One region of the Psychrobacillus sp. FSL K6-2365 genome, then DNA from elsewhere that is predicted to be linked to it. Evidence: riboswitches for the same ligand, from Rfam matches in the RefSeq annotation. Region 1 holds a riboswitch; the other holds the start of a gene.

What was found. Region 1 has a riboswitch for preQ1 ahead of MKY29_RS17220 (QueT transporter family protein). Riboswitches for the same ligand answer to the same signal wherever they lie in the genome.
Region 2: linked by a shared signal. The riboswitch ahead of queF (preQ(1) synthase) and the one ahead of MKY29_RS17220 (QueT transporter family protein) in region 1 are both predicted to bind preQ1.

The regions. Positions count from the first base shown of each region.
Region 1 covers NZ_JBBOOO010000001.1:3,411,584-3,417,774, forward strand. The annotation lists gene MKY29_RS17195 (NUDIX hydrolase) at 1-372, opposite strand, end outside; gene MKY29_RS17200 (FusB/FusC family EF-G-binding protein) at 388-1,029, opposite strand; gene MKY29_RS17205 (CD3324 family protein) at 1,178-1,441, opposite strand; gene MKY29_RS17210 (DUF3006 domain-containing protein) at 1,685-1,930, opposite strand; gene MKY29_RS17215 (MBL fold metallo-hydrolase) at 1,917-3,119, opposite strand; PreQ1 riboswitch class I at 3,235-3,279, shown strand; gene MKY29_RS17220 (QueT transporter family protein) at 3,289-3,771, shown strand; gene MKY29_RS17225 (glycine betaine ABC transporter substrate-binding protein) at 3,813-4,706, opposite strand; gene MKY29_RS17230 (ABC transporter permease) at 4,711-5,355, opposite strand; gene MKY29_RS17235 (ABC transporter ATP-binding protein) at 5,356-6,191, opposite strand, start outside.
Region 2 covers NZ_JBBOOO010000001.1:352,408-358,598, reverse strand. The annotation lists gene MKY29_RS01810 (hypothetical protein) at 1-513, opposite strand, end outside; gene MKY29_RS01805 (restriction endonuclease) at 702-1,280, opposite strand; gene MKY29_RS01800 (VUT family protein) at 1,590-2,129, opposite strand; gene queC (7-cyano-7-deazaguanine synthase QueC) at 2,126-2,797, opposite strand; gene queF (preQ(1) synthase) at 3,032-3,532, opposite strand; PreQ1 riboswitch class I at 3,664-3,710, opposite strand; gene MKY29_RS01785 ((deoxy)nucleoside triphosphate pyrophosphohydrolase) at 4,429-4,842, shown strand; gene MKY29_RS01780 (DEAD/DEAH box helicase) at 4,876-6,191, shown strand, end outside.

The DNA.
Region 1 (6,191 bases):
GTATAAAAATACATGGGCTAATTCATTATCTATTAAATCATCCGTCGTAACAGAGTATTTTATAACACCAAGTGAATACAATTCCTCAAAAAGGATATCAATTCCAAGCTCCTCTTTTACCTCGCGTATCCCATCAAAAACTGTTTCACTTTCCAATAAATGACCCGCGGCAGTAATATCCAACAATCCCGGATAATCCTTCTTCAAGTTGCTGCGTAATTGTAAGTAAACATATTGTTTTCCTTCATGACTACCAATGAACCAGCATTGAAATGTTTCATGCCATAATCCAAGACGATGAATTTCCTCTCGGGTATCTACACCTATTTGCTGATGCTGCTCGTCAAATACTTTTAGTAGCTCCTGCTCCATATAATCCCTCTTAATTTATTTATTTTCAATTAGCTCTACAAATTTATTTAATTTGTCCAAGGAAATGATGTTCTCATTACATTTTTGACTATCTTGGCAAATATAATTTCCTCGCGTTATAAATGCATCCTGAGTCATGCCCTTGACCGAAGAAGTAAACATTCCAATTTCTTCAGTTCGATTACATAATGCACAAATCCCTTTTTTATTGGAGTTTTTATAACCCCCAGAAATTCCTACTAATTTATTTTTGTATTCAATAACAAGAAATTTTTTATTGGACCCTTTATCCAACCAGCCTAAATAAGATAATTCTTTAAAGTCTATATTCTCTAATGAAGGAATTTTGAGTTTCTTCGCTTTCGGAAAAATCTTTTTGATAGCAGTCTCGCTTATCTCTTTAAAGGGGATAACATAAGGCTTTAGGGTTTCTAGAAAACTTTCTGCTTCTAATTTTTCTTTTATTTCTACAATTGCTTTCAATAGGTTTTTTTGAGCTTCTGTAGATTCCTCAAATAGCCCAAGTACTTTCTCTAATGACAGTGCTCTTAGGGCATTTAATACTCCGCGATCATTTACTGTTGCATGTCCATTTACCAATGCCTGTGTCTGTTTTTTGATAAAGTTGTATTGATCACTTCTAATGAAAGGATTCATATTTACCTCTCCATTCACAATTATTTTCGTTAGTCCAATTGTATCGAATAATAATTGATTAATAAACGGATAAGATGATTAGTAATTGTTTTCACCATATGAATACAAAAAAACTGATAGCCCCTAAAGGAGCTACCAGTATATACTTTTACTTTGTATAGACAATTTTCTTAACAGTTTCGACCGAAAGATAATACTCATTTGCAAGCTGTCCCATAGAAACACCATTTCTATACGCTTTCTTTAAAGAATTATTTCGCTCATCAATACGTTTCCTTTCACCTGAAACTGTTCCCCATTGTTTATAAGTTTTTCCCGGTTTAGGAATATAAATTGTTTCCCCTTGAATATACTTTTGAATTTCCTTCACTAGCTCCTCAGGTAAAACGGAAGTTGCCTTGATATATGTCATTTTACGCTCGCTCCTTATTTTTAACTATTTAAATAAGGTGCAAAGCCAACATTATGAAATGGCGATATAATTTAATTTATAGCTTCTCATACAAAGATCGCCTTTCCATCATTAGGCTTTGCATGAGGCGTTGCACTGTCTAGCAATTTTATACTTTTTGCCATTCTGCTCACCTCCAAGTTGCGCTACTTACTATTTTAATACAAGTAGAATTTTTTAAAAACCTACATAGTGTAATTTCGCTCACTTTCTTTTTTTTAATCGTTCAAGTAATTGGCCGACCCTTTCCTTCTGGTCCATTGTTTGTTCACTAAGTAGCTCAATTTCATATTTATCTTGTATTACTGAAATATTCACTATGTCCCCTTGATTTAGCTTAGACTTTAAATCAGAGCAATGGATTTGAAGGCTCTCGGTTTCATTTGGGTATTTCAAAAAGACTGCAAAGTCCCCTTCGAAACGGTCTAACGTGTATTTATTCAAATTCACTCACAACCTCTCCTTTGCTATTTAATAATGTAGCTGCATCCCCATCGTTTCTCCACATTTGTCCAGTCGTCCATTTCAAATAGCCCGAACCTTCTTTTGCTTTCGGACCACTTGTGACGTAAATCGTCTCCCCAGCCAGTAAGCTTATGTTTGGAAACTTGAATGTTTGATTGCCCGCTACGGAAACTAATTGCCAATCCTTCAAACTAACAGTAGTACCACCAGAATTGGTAATGCCTACTATTTCACCTCGGAGGTCTTTACTTGAAATATTAATCCCTTCAGTTACGGTATCAGCAATTTCAGTTGGTTCTACGTTTCCATTTGTCAATACGTTATAATCTACTCCATCTGTTTCCACGACTATATTGCCAACTACTGCAGTGCCATATATTTGTGAACTAATCCGCTCCAACCTTGACTTGACTTCTGCATCTGGGTGTCCATAAGAATTATCTTTCCCATAGCTAAGAATTGTAACTTCTGGTTTTACTGCCTGTATAAAATCTTCCGAGCTACTCGTGTCAGAACCATGATGTCCTGCTTTCAATACAGTTGACTTTACGTTCGACCGCTCTAGTATTTCTTTCTCTATACGAATATCTGCGTCCCCCATCAATAAAAATGAAACTTCCCCATAAGTTATTTTTAAGACAATAGATGCTTCATTATTATCATCTGATTCTTCTCCAACATTTAAAACAGTAATATCTAAATCATCATCTAAGGGAATCGTATCTTCAATATTCGGCACAATGAACGGTATGTTTTTATCTAAAATAAGCTGAAGCATTTCCTCATACGTTTGAGAGGTATGTACTTTACCTGAATCCACAAAGTTTTTTATAGAGACAGAGTTCAAAACGGAAATAAGTCCGCCGATGTGATCAGCATCTGGATGTGTCGCTACTACATAATCGAGTTTCTCGACATCATGCGATTTTAAATAAGCAACTACTTCTTTTCCAGCATCTTTTGTACTTCCATCAACTAGTAGATTTTTTCCATTTGGGGATTGTACTAATATAGAGTCACCTTGTCCTACATCTAGAAAATGGACTTTCATTTTATTACTAGTCCCTACAGGTGTCTGAGACGTTTCAATTGTCGTGTTCGTTTGCTGATTTATAGTACAACCAGAAAGCAAAAATACTATACAAATACAAATTGTCATTACTATCTTTCTCATAAAAAACCTTCCTTTTCGTTGCTGTGTTCCATTCTATCATAGGATAACAATATTCATATATTACAATTTCCCTTGACAGTTGATAACAATTCGCATAAAATAACTCTTTGTGAAAACTAACGTGGTTCGAGAACCTCCCACGGAAAAAAACTAAGGAGAAATGAATAAAATGAAAACAAAGACTATAGCAGTAACTGGTGTTATTGCCGCTCTTTATGTCGCGGTATCTCTACTAGTGGCTCCTTTTGCATTTGGTGCAGTACAGTTTCGTATTGCGGAGATGTTTAATCACTTAATCGTATTTAATAAAAAATACTTTTTTGGAATTGTATTAGGAGTATTCATCACTAATCTGTTCTCTCCAATGATGGCCTACGACCTTACATTCGGAGTAGCACATTCTATTATTACGTTATCATTAACGATTTTTGCTACTAAATATGTCAAAGGAAACTTTGCACGTTTGGCTATCAATACCATTCTGTTTACATTTACAATGTGTATTATAGCATTTGAATTAATGCTTTGGTTTGATATACCATTCTTGTATACATGGTTAACAGTTGCAGCTGGTGAATTCGTCGTTCTAGCAGTTGGTATTCCAATTATGCTTGCTTTAAATAAAAGACTAAATTTCAAAACGCTCCTCTAAATAATTTCACCCGATTCTAGAAAGCTAGAACCGGGTGTTTTTTATTCTTCTATTAATCCTTTCTCAACTAAAAAGTCATGAGCTACATCCTCTGGTTTATCACCGTCAATATCTACTCTAGCATTCATCTTTAGCATATCTTCTTCGGATATTTTACCTGCTAACTCGTTTAGCACATCCTCTAGCTCGGGAAACTTTTCTAGAGCATCCATACGCACGACTGGAGCTGCATCATACTTAGGGAAAAACCCTAAATCATCCTTTGTCGTTTGCAAATCAAATCGTTCGATACGTCCATCAGTCGTAAACGCTGGTATAACATCGACATCTCCGTTTTTCAATGCTTCATACATTACATTTGGATCTAGGCTTTGTGTTTCCGAAAAAACAAATGGATACGTGTTTATTAGATCGTCAAAACCATCTCCCTTTCTTTCATAAAATGCATGAGGTGCCCCAAATATCATACCTCCAGTTTTGGAAGCCTCCACTAAATCAGAGTAAGTTTCTGCACTGTACTCATTATCTTTTGTATAAGCTAATGTATACGTATTTTCAAAACCAAGTGGACTTAACCACGTAGCTTCAAACTGTTCCTCATAACCTTTTCTAACTTTTTCCAACACAATATCTGAGCTCTCTCCTACCTCAGATTCCTCCTTCAACACATCTTTTAAACCTGTGCCAGTATACTCCACGTATAGATCAATATCGCCTTTTTCCAAAGCAGGAGTCATAATTGCTACTTCTCCTAGCCCCTCTTTATATTCCACATTAATATCAGTTTTCTCTTTAATATATTGCCCTAAAATCTGAGGTAGTATAAATTGCTCCGTCCACGGTTTCCCACTAATTACTAATGTTTCCTCAGAATCCGAGCAAGCGCTTAAAAGCAAAACTCCTACAAGTCCCACTATCCCCATTAACTTTTTCATCCCATCATCCTCCAGTATTCATTCCTTTTGGTGTAGCCTTTTTTTCAATCCATTTTAATATCAGATCAAACAAAATTGCTAATAATGCAACGGGTAATGCTCCAGCTAAAACAAGCGAATTATTGTAAGATTGCAATCCACGGTAAATTACATCCCCTAACCCTCCTGCTCCAACAAATGTTGCCAGTGTAGCAATTCCTACAGTCAGAACTGTGGCAGTTCGAATACCTGCCATTATAAACGGTAGAGCAAGTGGAAATTCAATCTGCCAAAGAAGCTGACTCTTCGTCATACCCATTCCTCTTCCAGCCTCAATCATAGATTCATCAATATTTGAAATACCAGTATATGTATTACGTAAAATAGGTAAGAGGGCGTAAATGATTAAGGCAATCAAAGCTGTTTTAGCGCCAATCCCTATTAACGGAACTAGGAAACCGAATAGCGCCAAGCTTGGTATTGTCTGAAAGATTGCGGTGATTCCTATAACTGGCTCAGCTATTCTACGATACCTTGCAACTAATATACCTAAAGGTAATGCAATTGCAATACCGATAGCTAAAGCAACAAAGGATAAGTAAATATGCTGCATAAACGCCTCTTGTATTAAATCTGAACGACTTTGAATTGTATCTATAAAGTTACTCACTTATACCACCTCTTCCTTTGCAAGCATTGCTCGAAGAAGTATAGATTGATTTACAAAGCCTAGCACCTCGTTGCTGTGCTTTACTAGCAGTCCCTTTGCACCTTCATTTTCTAATAAAGCGATAGCTTCTTCCACTAACATAGAAGCATCGACCTCTATATAGAATGATTCCCATTCGCTATCAAAAAAAGACGCAAAGTCCTGTAGTTCCCTTTTTCCAATAGACTTTTTCCGATTGATTCTTTCTATTCCAATAAAGTTTTTCACGAAGTCATTAATAGGATTTTCTATTATCTGTGTAGGTGTAGCAACTTGCTCGATCATGCCATCTTTCATGACGACAATCATATCTGCTATTTTTAATGCCTCATCAATGTCATGCGTAACAAAGATGATTGTTTTGTTGATCTTTTCTTGCAAGTGCTTTATCTCATTTTGTAATTGTTCGCGACTTATCGGATCTAATGCACTAAATGGTTCATCCATTAATATTATATCCGGATTCGCAGCTAAGGCTCTCACGACACCTATTCGTTGTTGCTGACCCCCACTTAATTCAAGTGGGTATTTACGCAAAAACTGATCTGGTTCAAGTCCTACCATATTCATTAATTCATGAATACGTGTTATCGTTTTTTCCTTTGGCCACCCTTTTAAATTTGGAACAAGCGCAGCATTTCTTTCTATGGTCATATGTGGAAACAAACCAATTCGTTGAATAACATATCCAATTGTCTTCCTCAGTTCAACAGGATCTACACTAGAGATAGCTTTTTCCTCTACATAAATTTCACCAGAGGTAGGAGTTTCTATTCGATTGATAAGTTTTAGAAGCG
Region 2 (6,191 bases), 3.1 Mb from region 1:
ATGAATTGGGTCAATTAATTTAGTTTCCTCGGATTCCCAAAACAACTTTTTGTACCCTTCAACCGCAGTTAAGTCTGTTTTACCATCTTTTGAAATCATGTTATTTAACTGAGTGTCTAATCTATCTTGGGCAATTTCGTTATTAACTTCTACCTTTTCTTGAGACTGAGCATAATCGGTATTCATTTTACGAAGGAGTGTTTTTTCGATTTCAATAAAGTTTTTACGCTCAATTGCATCTGCCACCGTCATTTTGACTCCAGATACTTCAACAACAGTTCTTGCATTAGATTCTACAATCGATTTTTTGATTTGCTTTCTACGATCCATTAAATCTTTTATAGATTGTATACTTTCTTTGGCTTCCTTTTCAAACGCCTCAACAGTCTTAAAACCACGAATATTCTCTTTTGGTTTTTTAGACGCTGCGAAAGTTGTCTCGTTAATCTTCTTTAAAATGCGTGCATCCAATGTCTTTAACTCGCGTAAAGCTTTTGTAATTGAAATTTCCATCGGCATTTCACTCCTCAGTTGTCTCTTTATGGTAATTATTAGTCTATCGGAGATTACTAGGTTATTCAAGTAACCACATCATATGCTGCAGAGTATTAAACGATTCAACTTTTTGTCTCTCTTATTTCTTGGATATCGCTCAAGTACTGTACTGTTCATACTATTTATTAATAACTTTTGATCTCTTTTCATGGTTTGACATTTTTAGTTGTATTTTTCATCTCCAGGTTCATTTGTATTAATTCTTTACGGTCTATCATTCGTACACGGTTTTTCTTGGCCAGTGTCAAGGCCTGCGTTGTATAGGTACTATTCGTTATAACCCATGCCACTCCTGCATTATACATATTGATGGATGGAATAACTTCTTGTACAGCTTTTACACCAACTGCTTTCTTATAGCGTTTTGCTTGAACCACGATCGTTTCTTGTCCTTTGTTTAATATTAAATCTGCTCCAAAATCCCCTGTTGAAGGTGTATAAGTGACCTTGTATCCTTGATACTGAAAAAGTGTGCCTAGATAATCTTCAAATTGTCGGCCAGTCATTTGATCAATCTCCGCTATACCAGATTCCCGCATCCTTTTTTCAAAACTAGCTGTTCTCCATCCCATGATTATAATTATTACAACTACTCCAACACCTATTGCAACCCCTACCCCTATAAATGACTTTGTAGTATACCAACCTATTAACGCTGCTACAATAATTAGAAACCCGGTCAATTCGTCTACTATTTTCTGATCCTTTTTGGTTCGATTACGCATTAAATACACTTCCTTCTAAAATAGCTACCTTTGATTCAACATGGAACAAAGTATTTTTTGTATTATTTTTTCAACTATATAATTTATATATTGGTATTTTAAGTATTATTTTTAATCTATTTTAATTATACGACATTCCTATATAACATCCAGTACCTGTAAAAAATGTTTTTTATACCTCTTTTTTAGATCTATCTAGAAATAGATATATGTAATAAAAAAGATAAAGTGGTCACTGTGCAATAAATTAATAAAACTAAAAAAACCTCCCAAGATTATGGAAGGCTAAACTTTTCACTTTTCATAAAATCATTCAGACAGAAGACGCTTCTCCTTTACTATTACTACTTGATTCAAAATAAGCGCCCCAATCATCTGAATAACCGTTTTCACGATAATTTGACCTACAATGGCAGCAGGAACTGCTTCCCATGGAAGAAAATTTGCTCCAAGAGGACTTAAGCCAATTACAACAAAAATTACAGAATCTAGGAATCCGCCAACTATCCCGCTATAGAATACACGCCATGCCATTGGTAATTTTAGTCTTGTGTAAATCTCTGTATCTGCTGTTTCAGCTACAACAAATGAAATTGCCGAAGCAAGTACAATTAATAAAGTATCCCCCAATATAAATGAGGCTAGTGCAGAAAATGCTAAAGCCACAAAAATAAATAAGTAGGTTTTTGCTCTCCCATATTTATTTTGTACAAGGTCTCGGAAAATAAAAGTAGCTCCCACGAAAAGTGTTCCCATAGGGACGATAAACATGGCAAACTCTAATGGTGCAAAAGCTGCTGTTACGACATTAGCAGTCACTATTGATATTAAATAAAATAAGATTCTCATGCTATTACTCCTTTAGTAGATTTTGAACTCAAGTACTCGTTCAGTCCTTTATTTCTCAGCTTACACGCCGGGCACTTCCCACAGCCATCTGCTATTACTCCGTTATAACAGGTCAACGTTTTCTTTTGGACAAACTCTAGTGCTCCAAGTTGATCTGCCAGCTCCCATGTTTGTGCCTTGTTCAACCACATGAGTGGTGTTTCAATCACAAAAGTAGAATCCATTGTAAGATTTAGCGTTACGTTTAATGACTTCACGAAAATATCACGACAATCTGGATAGCCACTAAAATCAGTCTCACACACACCAGTTACGATATGCTTTGCTCCGACCTGGCTAGCTAAAACACCGGCAAAAGATAAAAAGAGCAAATTCCGACCAGGTACAAAAGTCGACGGCAATTCACCTTTTTCTCCGTCCTCTACTTTTATGTCATCTCGCGTCAATGCGTTCGGTGCAAGCTGGTTTAAAAGTGACATATCCAGTATGTGATGCTTTACACCGATTTCCTTCGCTATCTCTTTTGCACATTCAATTTCAAGACTATGTCTTTGCCCATAATCAAACGTCACTGCCTCGATTTCTTTAAAACGTTCCTTCGCCCAAAACAGACAGGTCGTGCTATCCTGACCACCACTAAACACTATAATTGCTTTTTCCTGCTTCATCCGTAAACTCCCTTATACTGAAAAAACAGCACCCAAGAAAGAATGCTGTTATCTTCTTAGTTTTTTTAAATTGTCTAGCTTCAGCGCCTAGCCCCTCGTGTCGCTTTAGGCTTTCAGTAAAGGCATAAAGAAGCCTTTACGTGTAATCCTTCCAGCGCTTTTCGGGACTTACATAGGCACTTCCGCTTTTCTAAAGAGGGTAGCTAAAACCTCTTCCTTAAAAGGATTATTCAATTATCGATTATCAATTTTCTCTGGATACAGATCGTGGTTCATCAATCGAAAATCCGCCATTTCTACATACTTCGTCCCCGGTCTTCCATAGTTACACCACGGATCAATCGAAATACCTCCGCGTGGTGTGAATTTACCCCAAACTTCGATATACCTTGGATCTAGCAATTCAATTAAATCGTTCATGATAATGTTCACACAGTCCTCATGGAAATCTCCGTGATTTCTAAAGCTGAACAAATACAATTTTAACGATTTACTTTCTACAATTTTTTTATCCGGAATATACGAGATATACATCGTTGCAAAATCGGGCTGATTTGTAATTGGGCATAAACTTGTGAATTCTGGACAATTAAACTTCACAAAATAATCCCTAGTAGAATGAAGATTATCTACCGACTCCAATACCTCAGGTGCATAATCAAATGAATATTTTGTGCCTTGGTTACCTAACAATGTTAAATCCTTTAAACCTTCATCATGACTTCTTCCAGACATAATAAAAAACCTCCTATAAAAAATGTTTCCCAACACTTTCAAAAGAGGCTTCTTTGAACCAATCTATGCAAACAAAAGGATAAAAACAAAAAAGCCACGTCCAAATTTATATGGACATGGCGAATAGTCATGTATCCATAGTTTTTTATAGAGGGTATAAGCTATGAACCTCTCCCGGTCAAGTACGGGTACTCAATCATATTATAGAATATTGACCAAAACGTCAAATAGGTATTTTAGTCATTGGATATTCAAATCTTATTTTAAGAGATTCAAATTTTTTTATAATATCATGCATAAACTCAAACTATATTGACTATATTGTTAATAGAATAAGAGATTAAGGAGGAACAATAATGAAACATCAACTTTACTTACCGGAACAATTACCAGAAACAACAGAAGAGTTATTAAAGTTAATATTACAAACTATCTTAGCCTAGGAGAGATTTAGATTATCAAAGAGACTCAGAAACATAGAAAAGTAGATACCTCTACTTATGTGGAGATATCTACTTTTTGTATTTAATTTCAGCTTGTCTATAAAGTGTCCCATTACTATCCTTGAGTAAGGCTAAATACTCTTACCACTTAATTATTTTCTACTGGCAATCTCTACTACAATTAATGGTATTTCATCTTCCTTCCATACATTATCCTTAAGTCTTGAGTACAGAGTAGCTATTATTGTATGCAGCTATTGTTTTGTAACCTAAACTATAATTACATGCCCCCCCAATCTCCTTTTGCTAAATTGTATTAGAATCTGTATGGTTTTACTTAATAGATAAAACACGAAATAATCAGTTAATTACAATCATTTGATGTTTCTTGCTGTTCATTACTCTAAAATCAGATATGATAAAGATATAAAATAAATTTAGGGTGATAATTTAATGAAAAAGTTAGTCCATGTTGTTGGGGCAATTATTGAAAATAATCAGCATGAAATATTTTGTGCGTTAAGAAGTCCGTCAATGTCACTTCCAAATCTTTGGGAATTTCCTGGTGGAAAAATTGAGTCCGGAGAAACTCCAGAGCAGGCTTTACAGCGAGAAATTACAGAGGAATTTAATTGTGCAATTGAGATTGGTCATAAGGTTGAAGATACTACTTATGAATACGAAAAATTTATCGTTAGACTAGAAACTTATAAAGCAAAACTATTAGAAGGTATCCCTATTGCAGCAGAGCATGCCGACACTAGGTGGGTTACTCGGGAAAACTTACATAAGCTTAATTTTGCAGCTGCTGATATTCCTGCAGTTGAAAAAATAGTAAGTGAAAAAATAGTAAGTGAAAAAATGTAATTCGGAAAATATGAATGAAATGACGTGATTAATATGGAACAATTGATTCGCAAAATGAAGAATTCATTATATAAAGGATTTATCGATCAAAGTAATCCAGTAACAGGACACTTTAAGCCTAAGCTACTATCAAATAAAGCTCATGAAAATGTTCTATCTACACTTCTTCAAGAAATGAAAACATGCGAAACCTTCACTTTTTCCGTAGCTTTTATTACCGAGGGTGGTTTAGCTACATTAAAAACTATGCTATTCGATCTTCAGCTAAAAGGTATAAAAGGCCGTATTCTAACGTCTACTTTTCTAAATTTCAATCAACCCAAAATGTTTAAAGAACTATTAAAACTTGAAAATGTAGAAGTCCGTCTAACTGGCGTCAAAGGCTTCCACTCTAAGGGATATATATTTGAACACAAAGACTATTATTCTTTAATAGTAGGAAGCTCAAATTTAACGGATAGCGCTTTAAAAGCTAATTATGAATGGAATGTCTATTTAACTTCTTTAGAAGATGGAGAAATCATTCATCATTTTAAAAATCAATTTGAAGAGGCTTGGAGCGAGGCTATCCCTTTAACCATAGATTGGATTAATCATTACAATCTTAATTATGAACAACAGCCTTTCATTAAACAGGCATCCTCAAATGTATTTGAATTGAACACAGACTATCTCACAAACAGTTTATCCGATAGTCTTACTATTCAGCCAAATAAAATGCAAATAGACGCTCTGAAACAGTTAAGAACTCTTCGTGAAAACGGTGCTAAAAAGGGATTAATAATCTCTGCTACTGGTACAGGAAAAACATATCTATCTGCTTTTGATGTTCGTAACTTCACACCTAAAAAAATGCTATTCGTTGTACATAGAGAACAAATTTTGAAGAAGGCACTTCAAGATTACCAAAAAATATTAGGTGGACACCCCGATGATTACGGATTACTTTCGGGTAATTCTAAAGATACAGGTGCTAGATACTTATTTGCAACAGTTCAAACTCTATCATCGCAATCACATTTACAACAGTTCCCAAAAGATGAATTCGACTATATTTTAATAGATGAAGTACATCGTGCAGGTGCAGATTCTTACCTGAATATTATTAATTACTTTGAACCCGATTTCTTACTTGGAATGACAGCCACTCCTGAACGTACGGACAGTTTTAACATTTTTGAGCTCTTTGATTACAATATCGCTTATGAAATTCGACTACAGGCTGCTCTTGAAGAAGAAATGCTTTGTCCATTTCATTACTTTGGTGTGACAGATTATGAGAGGAATGGGGAAATAATCGATGATACATCTACCTTGCAGCACCTTATATCGCATGAACGTGTCCACCA